DNA from 4 places in the Nocardia sp. CA-290969 genome. Region 1 is predicted to be linked to each of the others. Evidence: predicted binding sites of a transcription regulator. Region 1 holds the regulator's gene; each other region holds the start of a gene.
What was found. The regulator LexA, encoded in region 1, represses DNA repair genes until DNA is damaged. The targets are predictions, from matches to a motif close to CGAACANNTGTTCG.
Positions count from the first base shown of each region.

Region 2: ACQEVO_RS20580 (SAV_6107 family HEPN domain-containing protein) is a predicted target of LexA. The motif match lies at 1,542-1,555, and genes of this name have one in related genera.
Region 3: ACQEVO_RS26900 (DUF222 domain-containing protein) is a predicted target of LexA. The motif match lies at 1,406-1,419, and genes of this name have one in related genera.
Region 4: ruvC (crossover junction endodeoxyribonuclease RuvC) is a predicted target of LexA. The motif match lies at 2,906-2,919, and genes of this name have one in related genera.

Region 1 is NZ_JBNJNJ010000001.1:1,222,025-1,226,226, reverse strand. It holds gene hrpA (ATP-dependent RNA helicase HrpA) at 1-191, shown strand, start outside; gene nrdR (transcriptional regulator NrdR) at 484-951, opposite strand; gene lexA (transcriptional repressor LexA) at 1,961-2,677, shown strand; gene ACQEVO_RS05805 (histone deacetylase) at 2,753-3,499, shown strand; gene ACQEVO_RS05800 (helix-turn-helix domain-containing protein) at 3,675-4,202, opposite strand, start outside.
Region 2 is NZ_JBNJNJ010000001.1:4,525,322-4,529,523, reverse strand. It holds gene ACQEVO_RS20590 (phytoene desaturase family protein) at 1-825, opposite strand, end outside; gene ACQEVO_RS20585 (GNAT family N-acetyltransferase) at 822-1,436, opposite strand; gene ACQEVO_RS20580 (SAV_6107 family HEPN domain-containing protein) at 1,634-2,071, shown strand; gene ACQEVO_RS20575 (DUF3040 domain-containing protein) at 2,305-2,736, shown strand; gene mraZ (division/cell wall cluster transcriptional repressor MraZ) at 3,227-3,658, shown strand; gene rsmH (16S rRNA (cytosine(1402)-N(4))-methyltransferase RsmH) at 3,930-4,202, shown strand, end outside.
Region 3 is NZ_JBNJNJ010000001.1:5,928,053-5,932,254, forward strand. It holds gene ACQEVO_RS26895 (glycoside hydrolase family 3 protein) at 1-805, shown strand, start outside; gene ACQEVO_RS26900 (DUF222 domain-containing protein) at 1,065-1,382, opposite strand; gene ACQEVO_RS26905 (hypothetical protein) at 1,514-1,693, opposite strand; gene ACQEVO_RS26910 (hypothetical protein) at 1,924-2,814, shown strand; gene ACQEVO_RS26915 (hypothetical protein) at 2,826-4,202, shown strand, end outside.
Region 4 is NZ_JBNJNJ010000001.1:1,344,713-1,348,914, forward strand. It holds gene pdxT (pyridoxal 5'-phosphate synthase glutaminase subunit PdxT) at 1-237, shown strand, start outside; gene ACQEVO_RS06365 (YebC/PmpR family DNA-binding transcriptional regulator) at 341-1,093, shown strand; gene ACQEVO_RS06370 (SRPBCC family protein) at 1,142-1,639, opposite strand; gene ACQEVO_RS06375 (metalloregulator ArsR/SmtB family transcription factor) at 1,636-2,025, opposite strand; gene ACQEVO_RS06380 (O-acetyl-ADP-ribose deacetylase) at 2,139-2,660, shown strand; gene ruvC (crossover junction endodeoxyribonuclease RuvC) at 2,940-3,509, shown strand; gene ruvA (Holliday junction branch migration protein RuvA) at 3,506-4,102, shown strand; gene ruvB (Holliday junction branch migration DNA helicase RuvB) at 4,191-4,202, shown strand, end outside.

The DNA.
Region 1 (4,202 bases):
ACGCGGCGGTCACCGTCTACAACCAGTTGCTCGCCGGATTACCGGAATCGCGGCGGTCCGCGCCGGAGGTCACCGAGCTCTGGTGGATGATCCAGGAACTACGGGTCAGCCTGTTCGCGCAGCGGCTCGGCACCCCGTATCCGGTGTCGGTGAAGAGGATTCAGAAGGCGGCCGCCGCTATTCGGCGCTGATCACAGCCGACGCCGTGCGGTTCCGGGTGCTCCGGCCCACGGCACCGAATCCCTCTGCGGCTGTGCGGTGCGGAGGAATCGACCCGATGCGCGGGGCTCCGGAGTCTCCGGTCCGGTAAGAGTGCCCTGGTCTTCAGCACCGTCGCCGCCGGACCGCAGCGGCCGGTCGGCGCATATCCCGCCGACGTCGCAGAGAGCCGACCCGACTCCTACACGACCACATACGTACAGCGGGTGCCCCGGCGAACGTTGTGCAACGCCGAGCGGATACCCACCCGGCGGCTGCACCGGATCACTCGCCGCCGACTACCGCGGCACGCGCCCGGCGGATCTCCCGGATCTCGCGTTCGAAATCCTCGGCCGAGGTGAACGATCGATACACCGAGGCGAAACGCAGGTACGCCACCTCGTCCAACTCGCGTAGCGGCCCGAGTATCGCCAGGCCGACCTCATGGCTCGGCACCTCGGGCGATCCCTTGGCCCGCACCGCGTCCTCCACCTGCTGGGCCAGCAAGTTCAGCGCGTCGTCGTCGACCTCGCGGCCCTGACAGGCCCGGCGCACCCCGCGGATGACCTTCTCCCGGCTGAAGGGTTCGGTGACCCCGCTGCGTTTGACGACCGACAGGATCGCCGTTTCCACGGTGGTGAAGCGACGGCCGCATTCGGGGCATGAGCGTCTGCGGCGAATGGCGGCGCCCTCGTCGGCCAGTCGCGAGTCGACGACCCGGGAGTCGGGGTGTCGGCAGTACGGGCAATGCATCCGGGGTCCTTCGTCGCTGCGAACGCTCGCGGCCGAACCGGCGGCGGTCGCGGGTCCGGCGAGCGCTGGCACCGGGTGGCTGCCCGGTGCCGGGTGGGCCGGTGGCAGGCACCGGCTCATCTGCATAACACATCGAGGATACCGGCACGGGGTGTGCCGTGGTTTCGCTCACCCCGGGACCGCGCCTGGACCCGGCCACGAGCTACCGGATCCCGGATCCCGCGCCGGCGGCCGGCGGCACCGCCACGGCCGGTATTCCGGCCGGAACGGGGGCAGGTTGGGGTTCGGGTGCCCGCAGATGCGCGAGGGCGAGGAAACCGGTCACGACGGCGGCCGTGATCACTGCCGTAAGGGCCGTCGCCGCGAAACCGGCGCGGGCGCGCTGGACGAGCTCGTCCGGAACAGGCGCGACCGCAGGGCCCCGGCGAGCCGGGGACCGCACGGGTTCCACGCGGGCAGCGGCGCGACGACGGCCTGGTGCGCCCGCCTGCGTGCCGGAACGCGATCCCACTACCGCACGACCGCCGGACCCCGCCGCCGGCCGTGCCATCCCGGTACAGGGCCGGGCGGCACGGCCGGCGACCGGCATCGGTGACCCGCCACCATCCGGATGCCCCGTTCCGGTCTCCCCCGGCGGGATCGGAACGAGTGCCGGACGTGCGGTGGCGTCTTCCCACGCACCGGTGCCGGTCACGCTGATCGCAGTGTTCATCGGATGGACCTCCGTGCTGGTCGCTTCGCGGAACCTCGGCTGGATTCGATCAAATGTTCGACGAACTGATGTTCGAATTTCTACCATGCGAAGGAGCCGTTGTCAGTAGCAACGCCGGACATACCTCGAACAGATGTTTGATAGATCGCAACGCTCGGACTAGATTCACTGCCACGGTATGAACTTCGGGCACCTCCGGCGCGGAGCCACCACCAGGAGTGGTCCGCCGGACGCGAAGACCGACGAGAAAGGGCGGTTGTGGTGAGCCAATCAGACGACACGGGTGACGGAGCCGATATCGGTGCCGGCCCCGAACCGGTGGCGACCGGGGCGGATCTCACCGTGCGTCAGCGCAAGGTGCTCGACGTGATCCGATCCTCGGTGAGCATGCGCGGCTATCCGCCCAGCATCCGCGAGATCGGCGACGCCGTGGGGCTGAACTCGACCTCGTCGGTCGCCCACCAGCTGCGCACACTGGAGCGCAAAGGCTATCTGCGCCGCGACCCCAACCGCCCCCGCGCCGTGGACGTCCGCGGAATGGACGAGGCCGTGCGTTCGGTGACGACCCTGGCTCCTGCCGACGGCGCGGTCGCCGCCGACACCGTCGCACGCGCCGAGGACGGCGGCACAGACCAGCCCGTCCCCACCTACGTCCCGGTGCTGGGTCGCATCGCCGCCGGTGGCCCGATCCTGGCCGAACAGGCCGTGGAGGATGTGTTCCCGCTCCCGCGTGAACTGGTCGGCGACGGATCGCTGTTCCTGCTGAAGGTCGTCGGTGAATCCATGGTCGACGCCGCCATCTGCGACGGTGACTGGGTGGTGGTCCGGCAGCAGAACGTGGCCGACAACGGCGATATCGTCGCGGCCATGCTCGACGGCGAGGCCACCGTCAAAACTTTCAAGCGCAGCGGTAAGGATGTCTGGCTGATGCCGCACAACCCGCTGTTCGAGCCGATCCCGGGTAACGACGCCCGGATCCTGGGCAAGGTCGTGACGGTGATCCGCAAGATCTGAGCGGACCGGCGTGGCACGGTGCGCGGGTGTACACGGCGCTCACCGCGGGATACCGGAGCGAGGTGGTGAGAACCGTTGAGCAGGCAGACCGTTGTCGTCGCGAGGCCACGCACCGATGCCGATCTCGCGGCCACACCCGGCCTGGTGTGGTACGCGGCCTACGGGTCGAATGCGAATCCGGACCGGCTGGGCTGCTATCTGTCCGGTGATGTTCCCGATGGCGCCGTCGGCGCACCGGTCACCACGCCTGCGAGCGAGTCCGTCTCCGGCCGGTCGCCGCTGCGCGGCTGCCGGGACCGGACTCCGCCCGCGCGGTCGATCGGCATGGTCCTGCCCGGGTTGCTCTATTTCGCGACCCGCTCGGCGATCTGGTCCGGCGGGCGCGCCTTCTACGATCCGGCGACGCCCGCCGAAACTCCGGCGCACGCATATCTGCTCACCCGGGGCCAGTTCAGTGATATCGCCGCGCAGGAGATGTACCGCCCCGCGGGTACCGACCTCGATCTGACCGAGGTCCTGCGGACCGGCCGCGCCCACCTCGGCCCCGGTCGTTACGAAACCCTGGTGTGTCCCGGCTCTTTTCAGGGCGTACCCATCGTTACCTGCACAGCCGGCCGCAGGTGGCGCGACCTGCCCGGTAACCCGCCCGCACCGGCGTATCTCCGCCGGATCGGCATCGGACTGCGCGCGGCGCATCGCTGGTCGGTCACCGAGACCGCCGGCTACCTGGCCAGCCGCCCGGGCGCGGCGGGACAGTGGACCCCGGAAGCTGTTGCCGGGCTCCTTTCGGACGCAGATCCACCGACGCCGCCGGCGCGCTGAGCGGTGATACCGGCGAAGCCTCCTGACACAGCCCCGCCGACGGGTCGGCCTACCGCGACCCGCGCCTGACCGGACACCTCGGCGCGGGCCGCGCCGGAGCGGCCGGTCCCCGTGGGCAACAGTCCGGACAGCAGCGCATCCCGGTGGCGCCGAACGCGCGCAGATTCAATGATCCTCAGCGATGCGCTCGGCGACCCGCTGTCCGGGTGGTTTCGGTATCCCGCGGGCCGCCCCATTCGAACGCCGCCGAAACCGCACGGGCTCCCGCCCGGATGAGCCGGGCATAACGTGCCCGGTCGGCCGGTCCCACCTCCGCGCGCAGCGGACCCAACTGCACTTCGTAGGGCGTTTCCGCGCCCCGGTACACCGGTGCGGAGATGTAGCTCACCGGAAGCGCGTGCGGCGCTTCGAGATCCGCCGCGGTGTAGGCGCGTGCGGTCAGCCGGGCGAGCTGACGCAAGAGTTTCGCGCGCAGCGCCGGCTGCAGGAGTTCGGCACCGAGCGCGCCGAGGAGTTCGGTGAGCACGTCGACCAGTCCGGCGTCGTCGTCCTCGGGCCGGAACATGGCGAATCCGTACGCGGTAACGAAATCCAGCAGCTCGCGGGCTCCGGCCTGGTTCCTCGCCGAGCCGAGCCAGCGGTCACGTTCGGCGGCCGGCCGCCACGGCATCACCGCGGCACCGGCCGGATACGCCAGCGGGAT
Region 2 (4,202 bases), 3.3 Mb from region 1:
GGCGTCGTACTCGTGCCCGGCGCCGGTGCGCACCCGCCAGCCGTCGCCGCGACGGGCCAGCGCGGTGACCGGATCCCCGGCCACGATCTCACCCCCGTCGGCACGCAGGCGCGCCACCAGCGCTTCGGTGAGCGCGCCGCTGCCGCCCACGGCCCGGCCCGGCGGCAGGGTGTGCATGAGCGCCGCGAACCCCACCATCGGCGCGGTGCCCGGCTCGGACATGGGTGGACCCGATTGCGCCCCGAACCAGGCCAGCGCCGCCTTCAGCCGTTCGTCGTCGAACCAGGTGTCCAGCAGTGCGTCACCGGACTGCAGGAATTCGCGGGACAGCGCACTCCCGCCGCCGCGGGCGTCGAGACCCCAGAACGACCGCACCAGCCGGCCCGGCGCCGGGGTGCCACCGAACGATCGCATGACGCGCCGGGCGCGCGGTTCCCATTCCGTGGTGAAACGGCGATAGGCCGCCGCGTCGCGTTCGCCGCAGGCGGCGGCGATAGATGCGCAGGTCCGAGCGAGGTCGCGATGGAAGACGATCGGCACCGACTCGCTGTCCGGGCGGACGGGGACGAAGGCCCAGGGATCGCAGTCGAGGTAGCGCAGCCCGAACCGGTCCAGTTCGAGCTCCTCGATGATCCCGGTGTGCCGGATCATCAGATGTGCCGACGAACCGCGATCCACCCGGTGCCCCGGGAAACGCGGCACGGTCGATACCGCGCCGCCCAGCACGGTATCGCGCTCCAGCACCCGCACCGGCCGGCCTTCGCGCGCCAGATAGCAGGCCGCGACCAGCGCGTTGTGTCCGGCGCCGACGATCACCACACTCATGTCAGGGGCAGCGTCCGGCCGAGGATCCCGAAGCGGCGGCTGTCGCCGGCGAAGACGAAATCGCGCAATACGTCCTGGAAACCCATCCGCCGGTACAGCCGCCAGGCGCGGTTGTCCTCCGCCGATACCTCGGGCGTGGAGAGCAGCACCGCGCGTTCGGGCCGGTCCCGCAGAAGTTTCCGGAGCAGGATCGCGCCGATACCGCGACCCTGCGCGCTGGGATGGACGTGCAGCTCGGTCAGCTCGAAATAATCACCCAGCAGGCCCTGCGTCGCCGGTTCCGGCCAGCCGGCCCGGCGCATTCCCGCGTGCACCTGCTGCTGCCACCACTGATGCGGTCCGCCGCGGTAGCCGTAGGCGATCGCGACCAGAGGCGAACTACGCAGATCGAAAACGCCGTTGTGCTCCGGGACCACCGCCGCGACGGCCTGCCAGCCCGCCCGGTGGGTGTGTTCGGTCCACATCGGGGCGCGATGGTGCTCGGTACCGCGGGGATAGTCCATCGCCGCGACGTACACCGCCAGTGCGTCGTGCAGCCGGGCCCGCAACGCGGACACCGACAGGTCGACGACGACCGGGGCGGGGAGATGGTTGGGTTTGACGGCGGTCATTGCGGTATCGGTGGGCTTCCTTCGCGGTCGGTCGGGCGGAGCTGGGCATTTCGGCGGGCGAACTTGTCGGTGGTCGTCTCTATATTCAAGCTCGAGCCACACGTTCGAATACCTGTTCGGCCTTCGCGGTGCACGCTCAGCCTGCCATACCGGCCGGCCGCCGCGGGGTACGACGGGGGAGATACGGAGGGACGGCCATGGCGGATCGAAGCGTTCGCCCGGGTCAACCGGGCCGGGCGGGGATGCTGTTGCAACGCGCCGACGGACTGCTGATGGAGGCGGCGGGGGAGAGTGATCCGCGCGAGCGGTTCCGCGTCGCCTATCTGGCCGCGCTGCGCGGGGCGGGAGCGGTGCTCGCACTCACCGGCGCCGATACCGCGCCGCGGGCACGATCGCGTAACGCGTGGGTGATGCTGCAGCGCGCCGCACCCGAATTCGTGATGTGGGCGGACTATTTCAGCGGGCATTCGGCCACCCGGGCCGCGCTGGAGGCCGGCCTGCCGCGCGAGATCGACGATGCCCGCGCCGACGAGTTCTACGCGCGCGTCGGGGCGTTCCTGCACGACGTCGAGGACCTGATCGCCCCCGAGGCGCGGCTACGCGCGGCCGGCGACGGCACCGAGGCGCCGCGGTAGCGGTCCGGATGGGACACTCCGGCCCGGCCGCCCGCGGCAGGCGTCCGCGCAACGGGCCGACCACGGAGTTCGGCCTCGCCAGGCCTCATCGTGGTTACGAACTTCGTTCTGCTGTACCCATATGGTGGTACGGCTCTGGGGGAACTCGTATCATTGATGACAGATAGCCGCCAAGGGGTTATCTGTCGCCTACCCGGAGGCGACAGCCACGACCTAGTGCCGGGGGAGGTACCGTGCCACTCTCCGAGCACGAGCAGCGCATGCTCGAACAGATCGAGAGCGCTCTCTATGCTGAGGATCCGAAGTTCGCGTCGTCCGTCCGCGGTGGACGTTTCCGTACTGCCTCGAGTCGCCGCAGACTCCAGGCGGCGGCTTTGTTCGTACTCGGGCTCGTCCTGCTCGTCGCCGGTATCGCGCTTCCGGTGCGGCCCGGCGGTTTCCCGATCATCAGTCTGGTCGGTTTCATCGTGATGTTCGGTGCGGGAGTTCTGCTTCTGCTCGGCGGCGGCAAGGGTGGACCGGCAGGCCGGGGCGGTGGTTCCCCGAACGACCCACCGGCCGAATCGGGATCGTCACGAGCCGGTGGTCGTGGCCGGCAGCGCCGGTCCGGCGGATTCACCGAGCGGATGGAAGACCGCTTCCGTAGAAGGTTCGAACAGGACTAGCCGCCCCGCGAGGCGCGCTCGTCGATTTCCAGCGATGCCGCACCGGAACACCGGTGCGGCATCGCTGTCCGCATATGCCCGGAGTGTCGCGTCGCCGGTACCGTGCTCCGTCTCGCGGGTAGTCGGTTCGCTTTCCCCACGGCTCCTCACCGCGGCCTCCCACATCGCCCCACCGGGTTCCCCCACATCGCCCCACGTCCGCTCTCGCGGCGTGTGAACAGGGGGTTTGCTGGAAGTTGACGGGCGCGGCGGGACACGCCGCGCACGGACGCGCGCAAGGAGGCAGAGCGCGCGAAAAGTTCACCTGACCAGTGATAGCTGGCATGACCTGCGAAATCGATGCGGCGGGGAGCCACATCACCCCGTGTTTCGATTGAAAGTGGGGGAAAGTGGGGTAATGTGGAGCGCGCACTACAGGAGAGGCCGTAAGGCGCTCGGCCGGTACATCCGGCCAACACCATTCGAGGTGGTCCAGTAGGAGGTATCGGGGTTGTTTCTCGGTACCTACACACCTCGGCTGGACGACAAGGGGCGACTCACGTTGCCCGCGAAGTTTCGAGACGATCTGGCGGGAGGGTTGATGGTCACCAAAGGACAGGACCACAGCCTGGCCGTCTATCCGAAGGAAGAGTTCACTGCGCTCGCCCGGCGAGCTGCTTCGGCATCCCGGAGCAATCCGCAGGCGCGGGCCTTCGTCCGGGCACTGGCGGCGGGAACCGACGAACAGCGGCTGGACACACAGGGCCGGATCGTGCTGTCGGCCGAACATCGCCGGTACGCCAACCTCACCCGTGACTGTACGGTCATCGGTTCGGTCGACTTCCTGGAGATTTGGGACAAGCAGGCGTGGGAGACCTACCTCGCCGAACACGAGGAGGACTACGCACAAGCGAGAGACGAGGCACTGGGCGGAATTTTCTAGCCCGCGGCGAGTGCCACGCGGCCTCTGCCCGATTGCGGACCCTGACGTACTTCCCCGACGCCAGGTGCCGCTTCGGTCAGAGACCCCGCGGCATTCGTAGCGCCACCGAATTCCCTTCTGTCGCATACGCTGTGGCCGCCCCGCACGGGTGGCGGCGCCGCATCTCACGCAATTTCCGTACCGCTCGTGGCCGGTATCCATACCGGGCACCGCGATCCGGGTCGGCCCGTAGCCGGTCATTTCCCAGCGAGGCACTATTCCGGGAGGTCAGGTGAACCGTGAGCAGCACGGCACACGACATATCCCTGTTCTTCTTGCCCGCGCGGCGCAATTGCTCGACCCGGTGCTGGACCGGCCCGGTGCCGTGTATCTCGACGCCACCCTGGGGCTCGGCGGCCACGCCGAATACTTTCTGCGCACCCATCCGGATCTGCGCCTGGTAGGGCTGGACCGCGATACCGACGCGCTCGCGCACGCCGCCGAACGGTTACGGCCCTTCGAGGATCGGATCACGCTGGTCCACACCCGCTACGACGGGATCGCG
Region 3 (4,202 bases), 4.7 Mb from region 1:
CGACGACGAGGAGTTCGCGGCAGCGATCGACCTGGCGCGCGCGGCCGAGGTGGCCGTGGTCGTGGTCGGCACCACGGAGCAGATCGAGAGTGAGGGCGTCGACCGCACCACCCTGCGACTGCCCGGCCGGCAGGACGACCTCGTCGCCGCTGTCGCGGCGGTGAACCCGCGCACGGTCGTGGTGGTGAATTCCGGTGCGCCGGTCGAGATGCCGTGGCGTCACGACGTCGCCGCGGTGCTGCTGGCCTGGTTCCCGGGCCAGGAATTCGGCGCGGCGCTGGCCGATGTGCTCACCGGCGCCGCCGAACCCGGCGGCCGGCTGCCCACCACCTGGCCCGGGACCATGCCCGACGTCCCGGTCGTGAACACCACGCCCGTCGACGGTGTCCTCGGCTACACCGAGGGCATCCACATCGGTTACCGCGCGTGGCTGCGAGCGGGTACCGAACCCGCCTATCCGTTCGGCCACGGCCTCGGCTACACGACGTGGTCGACCGCGGACCTCGTCGTCGCGGGACGCACCGCCTCCGTGACGGTCACCAACACCGGTGATCGCCAGGGCAAACACGTTGTGCAGGCGTACCTCTCACGCCCGGACAGCACTATCGACCGTCCCGTTCGCTGGCTCGCCGGCTTCACCGCGGTTACCCTGCCACCGGGCGAATCCCGCACGGTCTCCATCTCCCTGCCCGACCGCGCCTTCCAGCACTGGGGACCCGACGGCTGGGAGACCGAGCCGGGCGAATTCACCCTGCAGGTAGGCGCCTCGGTCGCCGATCTCCCCCACACCGCCTACGTCTCCTGACCCAACTGCTCGACCGTCCTCGGAAACCGCAGGCCGAGGCGTATGCGAACACCCGCCTGGCCTGCAGTGAACGGTTTGCTCAGCTCACGCCTGGATGCATAGTGCCCACCGGGGCACTATGCACAAGGGCACGATCGGGTAGCCCGGGCGCGTTCATAACAGCTTCACCCCTGCGATCCCGCCAAGCCTGAATCATGAAACCGCAGGTCGGTGAACTACAGGCAGTTCTTCCCGGTTCATGACCATATTCGCCGTTGCCTCAGCCCACTGCCGCCAACGCTCGCCACGCCTTCCGGGAACGCGATCGGGCCCGCGGAGCGGCGCATTCGATTCGCCGGCGCGCCTCGGAGGTACTGATCCGCAGCAGATCACTCAGTAGCTCTGCCGTGTCCCGATAGCCGGTGTCGGCAGCGAGACCACGGCGCTCGGCCCCGGCAACGGCGGCGACCATGGCGGCACCCAGCCGCCGCCGGTGGCGCTCGGTTTCGACGAGAGTGCGCAGCAAGTCGACATCGGCCAGTTCCGACCATCTCCGGGCCGGCGCGTGCGGTGCCAGTGCAGTCGAATGTGTGTTCACCCCGCGGAGCTTACCGCACACATAGAACATATGTTCGAAGATGGCCCCGACCGCCGGGTCGTGTCCGGGCAGCCGGCGCGCCCGTGCTCGCCGCCCCGGCGAAGCGGGACGACGCGACCGCGTTCACGGCGTCAGTGCGAGTAGTCCCGGAAGGTCATCACGCCGCCGACCAGGAAAACCAATATCGCGAGGATGTAGACGGTGACGCGGAACCACGTCGGGCCGTAGTAGCTGACCGCCATCGCCGCACCGAGCGCCGCGAGAATCAACACCACCCCGTAGAACGGTGTGCGCTGCTCTCTGTCAACCATTCCTCCAGTGTCCTCCGCCGACACTGCGGGTGGCAACGCCGCGGGGATTATTCCGGCGACGATCCGGATCCGGCGGCAGATTCCCCGATCCTTCCCAACATTGGGAATTGTTCGATAATCGTGCATACGGGTTCCGGCTGGTGATCGCTGTCTTGTCCAACCGGCTTCCCCAAGAGTGTGACCGCATAGCAGGAGCTGGTCCATTCTGCTGTGGCAATGAGGGGCCGCTTGTGTTCGTGGGACTGGCCCGGGTGATCGGGCGACTCGACGCGGCAGCCGGGAAGGCGGCGCGGGCCGGCACGAACCATCTCAGGGACACCGGTGACCGGCTACGCGGGCAGGTCACCCGGCTCGAATCCGCCGATGATTCCGGCGCGCGTTCGATCGGGACCGTACGCGGCGAAGGCAATCTGGTCGGAACGGACGCCGCGGGCAACTTCCGGTTGTTCCGTGCCGAAGACGTGGTCAATGTGCCGCTTCGGAATCGCGACGGTGAGGTCATCGGGGTTTCCTTCCCGTCCAGGCGCGGCGACGCGGAAAGCAAACAGAGATGGGCACGAGCCGATCTACGCTCCGCCGATTTCGTGCACTATGCCTTCTGGAACAAGACTCCCGGAGCACGGAAGCCTTCCTGGGCGTTCGGCCGGCGCCGCGAAGCGCCGTGGGCTACGGACTCCCCGGGAAAGCAACCGATCTACATCCACGCCCACGCCCGCAGCCGGACCTTCGATGTGAAGATCAAGACCGGCCGATGGTCGTCCTCGGTTGTCCAGATCGACGGCCCGACCTACGGCGAGTTGATTGCGGACAATCAACATCTGGAACGTGCGCTGTTGTCCCGCCCGGACAGCCCGTTCGTCTTGCTGTCGTGCAGCCCGGCCGAGACCGGCGGTGTTGCCGCGAAAACCCTGGCCGAACATCTGCATACGAAAGGGGCGCTGTCCAACGATATCTATGCCGCCAAGGGCGAGGTCATGACGCGGACTTCACTGCGCGGCGATGAGAAATCCTCGCTGGTCGGCGTCGAGGTCGACCCTGTGGCCGGTGATTCCACGGAATCCTTGTGGGAGCGATTCCGAAAACCTGGAGCCGCGCCCCCACCGGCCGCCGGCGGGACCTGACGGAATCCACGGTGGGTGTCGTACTTCCGGACAGCGTCGCGGTATTCCTGAACGTTCTCGGCATACCGTGGATCAACGTGGACGAAGACCAGGTCCACGAGACCGCCGGGCACATCCGGACCTTCGTCGCCGACCTGGACAACACCTTACGGTCGGCCAACGACTACATGTCCGCGCTGGAAGCGGAGTATTCGGGTCGGGGTTACCAGCTGTTGCTGGCCGAATGGGCGGCCGTCGACAGCACCCATATGTCGGCCCTGCGCACGGGGGGAACAACCGTCGCGGGTGTACTCGATGTGGCGGGCACCATGATCGCCGCACTCAAAGCGGTGGCCGTCGCCGAGCTCGCGGCCCTCTTCACCGCGGCGGGCGCGCTGCTGGTGTCGGGCGTCGGCGCGACACTGCAGCCGGTGGTCGCCGCGGCGGTACGGCGAATCGTGCTGGCCTTGAAGATCGCGGTCGAAGAGCACATATTCGGAGAGCTCCTCGAACTGGCCGTGACCGAGTTCGAAGACGTGGTCCGCGATGTCGTCGAAGGTATCGGCGATTTCGCCTACCGGGTGGCGGCCGCGGCCCTCGACGTCGGCGGGACTCCGGCGGAGCTGCGGCTGGATCCGGCGGGGGCACGGCGATATGCCGATGCGATCGCGGGTCTCGGCGACGATATCGCCGAGCATCATGCCCGGCTCACCGAGAACCTCGCCCAGGTGGGCGACGGTAGCCGGTCCGGCCTACTCGACGAACCTGCCTCATCGGCGAACGGAATCGGCTCCGGGACCACGGCAGAAGCCCCACCCGCACCAGAAGGCACCCTGCTCGAGCAGACACGGACACCGTCCGGGCATTCTCCCCTGTCCATTGCCGCCGGGAGCGCGGCCCACGAAGTTCCCCGGACGCCCGGCGCAAGAACTGAAGACCAACTCACCCGAGAGGCCGCTGCGGCGCAGCCCGGCCCGATCTCGGCGACAACACCGGTCGCTGAGCGAACAGCACACGCCGATACGGCTCTCCCCGCCCGCAGCGCGGCCGGCGCACCGGCCGACCCATCCGCCGGACCGATGCGCCCGGCGGCGGACCGAACCGAACCGCGAGGGTCCGCCGAGGTGGAAACCTCACGCAATCCAGCGCCGGGCCGCCTGCCGACAGAGAGTCCCGGCATCGGCGCGCCGGACGAACGAATCGGCGCATCCGTACCCGCCGCTTCCGAACCGTTCGGCGGCGCCACAGAACTCCCGACCCGAGCAGGCTTTCCGGAGCCCCGGAACGACTCTCCCGGTCCCGGCGCCGGCGGGACCGGCGGCCCGGCGGCAGCTACCGCAAACGCGAGCGCAACCCCAGCGGCCACCGGCATGAACCCACCGAGCCGGTCCGGCAGGCGGTCTACTGCG
Region 4 (4,202 bases), 120 kb from region 1:
GATCTGGAGTTCGCCGGGGTGGACGGTGGGCCGATGCGCGCGGTGTTCATCCGGGCGCCGTGGGTCGAGCGGGTCGGCGACGGGGTCGAAGTGCTGGCCCGGGTGCCCAGCGGCCCGGCGGCCGGCAAGATCGTGGCCGTCCGCCAGGGCAATGTGGTCGCCACCTCGTTCCATCCCGAGGTCACCGGAGATCACCGGGTGCACCGCCTGTTCGTCGATCTGGTTCGCGACCGCTGAACTGCCCGCCTGCCGCGCAGCGAGTAGGGTGGCGGAATTGTCTACCCGGCCCCCCGGTAGCGTGGACCGGCAGAACTGCCATCGACCTGAAGGAAGTAGGGGAATGAGCGGCCACTCCAAATGGGCCACCACCAAGCACAAGAAGGCGGCGATCGATGCGAAGCGCGGCAAGCTGTTCGCCAAGCTGATCAAGAACATCGAGGTGGCGGCCCGAACCGGTGGTGGCGACCCGGAAGGCAACCCGACTCTGTTCGACGCCATCCAGAAGGCGAAGAAATCCTCGGTCCCCAACGACAATATCGAGCGGGCTCGTAAACGCGGCGCGGGTGAGGAAGCCGGCGGCGCCGACTGGCAGACCATCATGTACGAGGGCTACGGCCCCAACGGTGTCGCGGTCCTGATCGAATGCCTCACCGACAACCGCAACCGCGCCGCGGGCGAGGTCCGGGTCGCGATGACGCGTAACGGCGGCAATATGGCGGATCCGGGTTCGGTGGCCTACCTGTTCCACCGCAAGGGTGTCGTCACGCTGGAGAAGAACGGCCTCTCCGAGGACGATGTGCTGATGGCGGTGCTCGACGCCGGTGCCGAGGAGGTCAACGACCTCGGTGAATCCTTCGAGATCATCAGCGAACCCGGCGACCTGGTCGCGGTGCGCTCGGCCCTGCAGTCCGCCGGTATCGACTACGACTCCGCCGAATCCGGCTTCCAGCCGTCGGTGAACGTCGCGGTCGACGTGGACGGGGCCCGCAAGGTGTTCAAGCTGGTCGACGCGCTGGAGGACAGCGACGACGTGCAGAACGTGTACACCAACGTCGATATCTCCGACGAGGTTCTCGCCGAACTCGACGAGTGATCGATCGGCGGTCGGCGGGGGACTGCACTCCCGCCGATACGAACCTGCTCAGCGCGGGATCAGGTTCTCGTAGTACTCCCGCATGGCGGGGTAGTAGTCGTCGAAATCGGGGCGGTCCGCGCCGGTGAGGGCCGCCCCGAGCATATCGAGGTAGTACTCCCAGCCCGGGCCTGCCGAACCGGCGATCTCCGGCTCGGTCAGATGGTGGGTGAACACCAATTCGGTCTGCCCGGCGTGTTCGGTCAGGGTGGCCTCCAGATGCCAGTCGCCGTACGCGTCGACCGTGCGCAGCGCGAGGTGGCGGGGTGGCGTGCAGGCCTCGATCGTGTAGTCGGCCCAGGGCTGCCCCTCTTCGAAGACGAGCTGCACCTGGATGGTCCGGCCGGCTCCGGCTTCCCCTTTCCACGGCCCGAACCAGCGGGCGGTACGTCCGGATTCGGTGATACTCGCCCACACATCCTCCACGGGTGCGCGGAAGGTGCGGGTCAGGATCATGTCCTGCCCGTTCGGCGTGTTCTCCAGTCGTCCGCTCGGTGGCGTGGTCATGCGTAGTTCTCCAGGTCGTCGGGTTCTGCTGTCGTCCGGCCGGCGGGCTTTTCGGGTTCGGCGCGACGGTGTTCGCGGCGGGTCCGGTAGACCTCGGTGGTCAGCGCGTCCAACCGCTCTTCCCAGACCGCGGGAGTGTCGAGGCCGTCGATCCAGGACCGCAGGTCCCGCAACGGTGCGGTGTCCAGGGAGTAGTAGCGCTTCCTGCCCACCAGGTCGTCGTGCACCAGCCCGGCGTCGCGCAGGACGCGCAGGTGACGGCTGATCGCCGGACGACTGATCGCGAACCGCGCCGCGACGGCACCTGCGGTGAGACGCGTCTCCCGCAGCATGAGCAGGATTTCGCGCCGCACCGGGTCGGCGATCGCCGCGGCTACCTCGTCCACGACGAAAGCGTAACCAGGTGGTTACTCTTTTGTCCAGTGCTTCCGGGTCTCGATCGGAGGAAAGGGGCGCGTGCCGTCCGGGCAGGTGTGGGGCGTGGTTGCACAATGACGGCATGGTGGCTGTGACGGTCGTGCGCGGAGATATCACCGAACAGCAGGTCGACGCGGTGGTCAATGCCGCGAACTCCGAGCTGCTCGGTGGTGGCGGTGTGGACGGGGCCATCCATCGGCGCGGGGGGCCGGCGATTCTCGCGGAATGCCGGCAGCTGCGGCAGACCGACTACCCGAGGGGGCTGCCTACCGGCCAGGCTGTCGCCACCACCGCCGGCGACCTGCCGGCCCGCTGGGTCATCCATACGGTCGGCCCGGTGTGGTCGGCCCGCGGGGACCGGGCGGCGCAGCTGGCGCCGCTACTGGCGTCGTGTTACCGCGAATCCCTGCGGGTCGCCGGTGAACTCGGGGCACGCACGGTGGCCTTTCCGGCGATATCCACCGGCGCCTACCGCTGGCCGATGGACGATGCCGCCCGGATCGCTGTCGCCACGGTCCGGGAACAGCCCACCACGGTCGAGGAAGTGCGGTTCGTGCTGTTCGACGCCGCAGCCTACGACGTATTCGCCGCGCAGCTCGCGTAGTAACCGGGGATCGGGATCGACCCGGGCCGCAGTGTTTCGTGGACGGCGCCGGAGTGAATCGCTGCGAGCTTCGGCACGGTGTCCTCGCCCGTGGCGGTCGGCGGTGTCCTGGATCGAAGTGCTGAGTCGTACGTTGATCGGCGCGTAGCGGGCGGTCCGCCGACGGATGCGAGCGCGGGTGGCCGTGCCTGCGGAGCGGACGTCCGTGTCACTGCGGGGGAGAAATCGTGTCCTGCACTAGACTTCGAACAACTGTTCGTTCTGGGAAAGGTTGTGCGGGTGCGGGTGATGGGCGTCGACCCCGGGCTCACCCGGTGCGGGTTGAGCGTGGTCGACGGGGGAGCGGGGCGCAGTGTCCGGGCCGTCGCCGTCGATGTGGTGCGGACCCCGGCCGATCTCGATTTGGCCCGGCGGTTGCTGCGGATCGCCGATGCCGCCGAGGAGTGGATGGGTGTGCACCGCCCCGAGGTGGTGGCGATCGAGCGGGTTTTCGCCCAGCACAATGTGCGCACCGCCATGGGCACCGCGCAGGCGGGCGGGGTGATCGCGCTGGCGGCCGCGCGCCGCGATATCCCGGTGATGTTCCATACTCCCAGTGAGGTGAAGGCCGCCGTCACCGGTAACGGTGGGGCGGACAAGAAACAGGTGACCGCGATGGTCACCCGGATCCTCGGGCTCGCGACGCCGCCCAAACCGGCCGATGCCGCCGACGCGCTGGCACTCGCCATCTGCCATTGCTGGCGGGCACCGCTGATCGAGCGGATGGCCGCGGCGGAGGCGCTGGCCGAACGGGCCCGCCGGCAGTACACGGAACGACTGGAACAGCAGCGGAAGGCGGTGCGCGGGTGATCGCGTCCATACGCGGCGAGGTGGTCGAACTCGCTCTCGACCACGTGGTGCTCGAAGCGGCCGGGGTGGGGTACCAGCTCAACGCCACACCCGCCACGCTGGCCGGTCTCACCCGCGGCGAACAGGCCCGCCTCTACAGCGCGCTGATCGTGCGCGAGGATTCGATGACCCTCTACGGGTTCGCCGATACCGAGGCCCGTGATCTGTTCGGCCTCCTGCAGACCGTTTCGGGGGTGGGACCGCGGCTGGCGATGGCGGTGCTGGCGGTGCTGGAACCCGAGACCCTGCGCAAGGCGCTGGCCGCCGGCGATATCGCGGCGCTGACCCGGGTGCCGGGAATCGGTAAGCGCGGCGCCGAGCGGATGGTCGTGGAATTGCGGGACAAGGTGAATCTGGTGCCGGTCCCCGCGGATAAGCCGGGGGCCGTGCCCGTACCGGTCCGGACGCCGGTGCGCGACCAGGTCGTGGAGGCGCTCACCGGCCTCGGTTTCACGCTGAAGCAGGCCGAACCGGCGGTGGACGCGGTACTTGCCGAACAGCCGGACGCCGATAATTCCACCGCCCTGCGCGCGGCCCTGGGGATGCTGGCATGAGTGAGTCGGGCCCGGAGGCGGTAGTGCAGCGTGACCACGCAGGGCCCTCGCTCATGCCCCGTCGACACCTCGAGGACCGCTAGCGCTCATGGAGTACGAC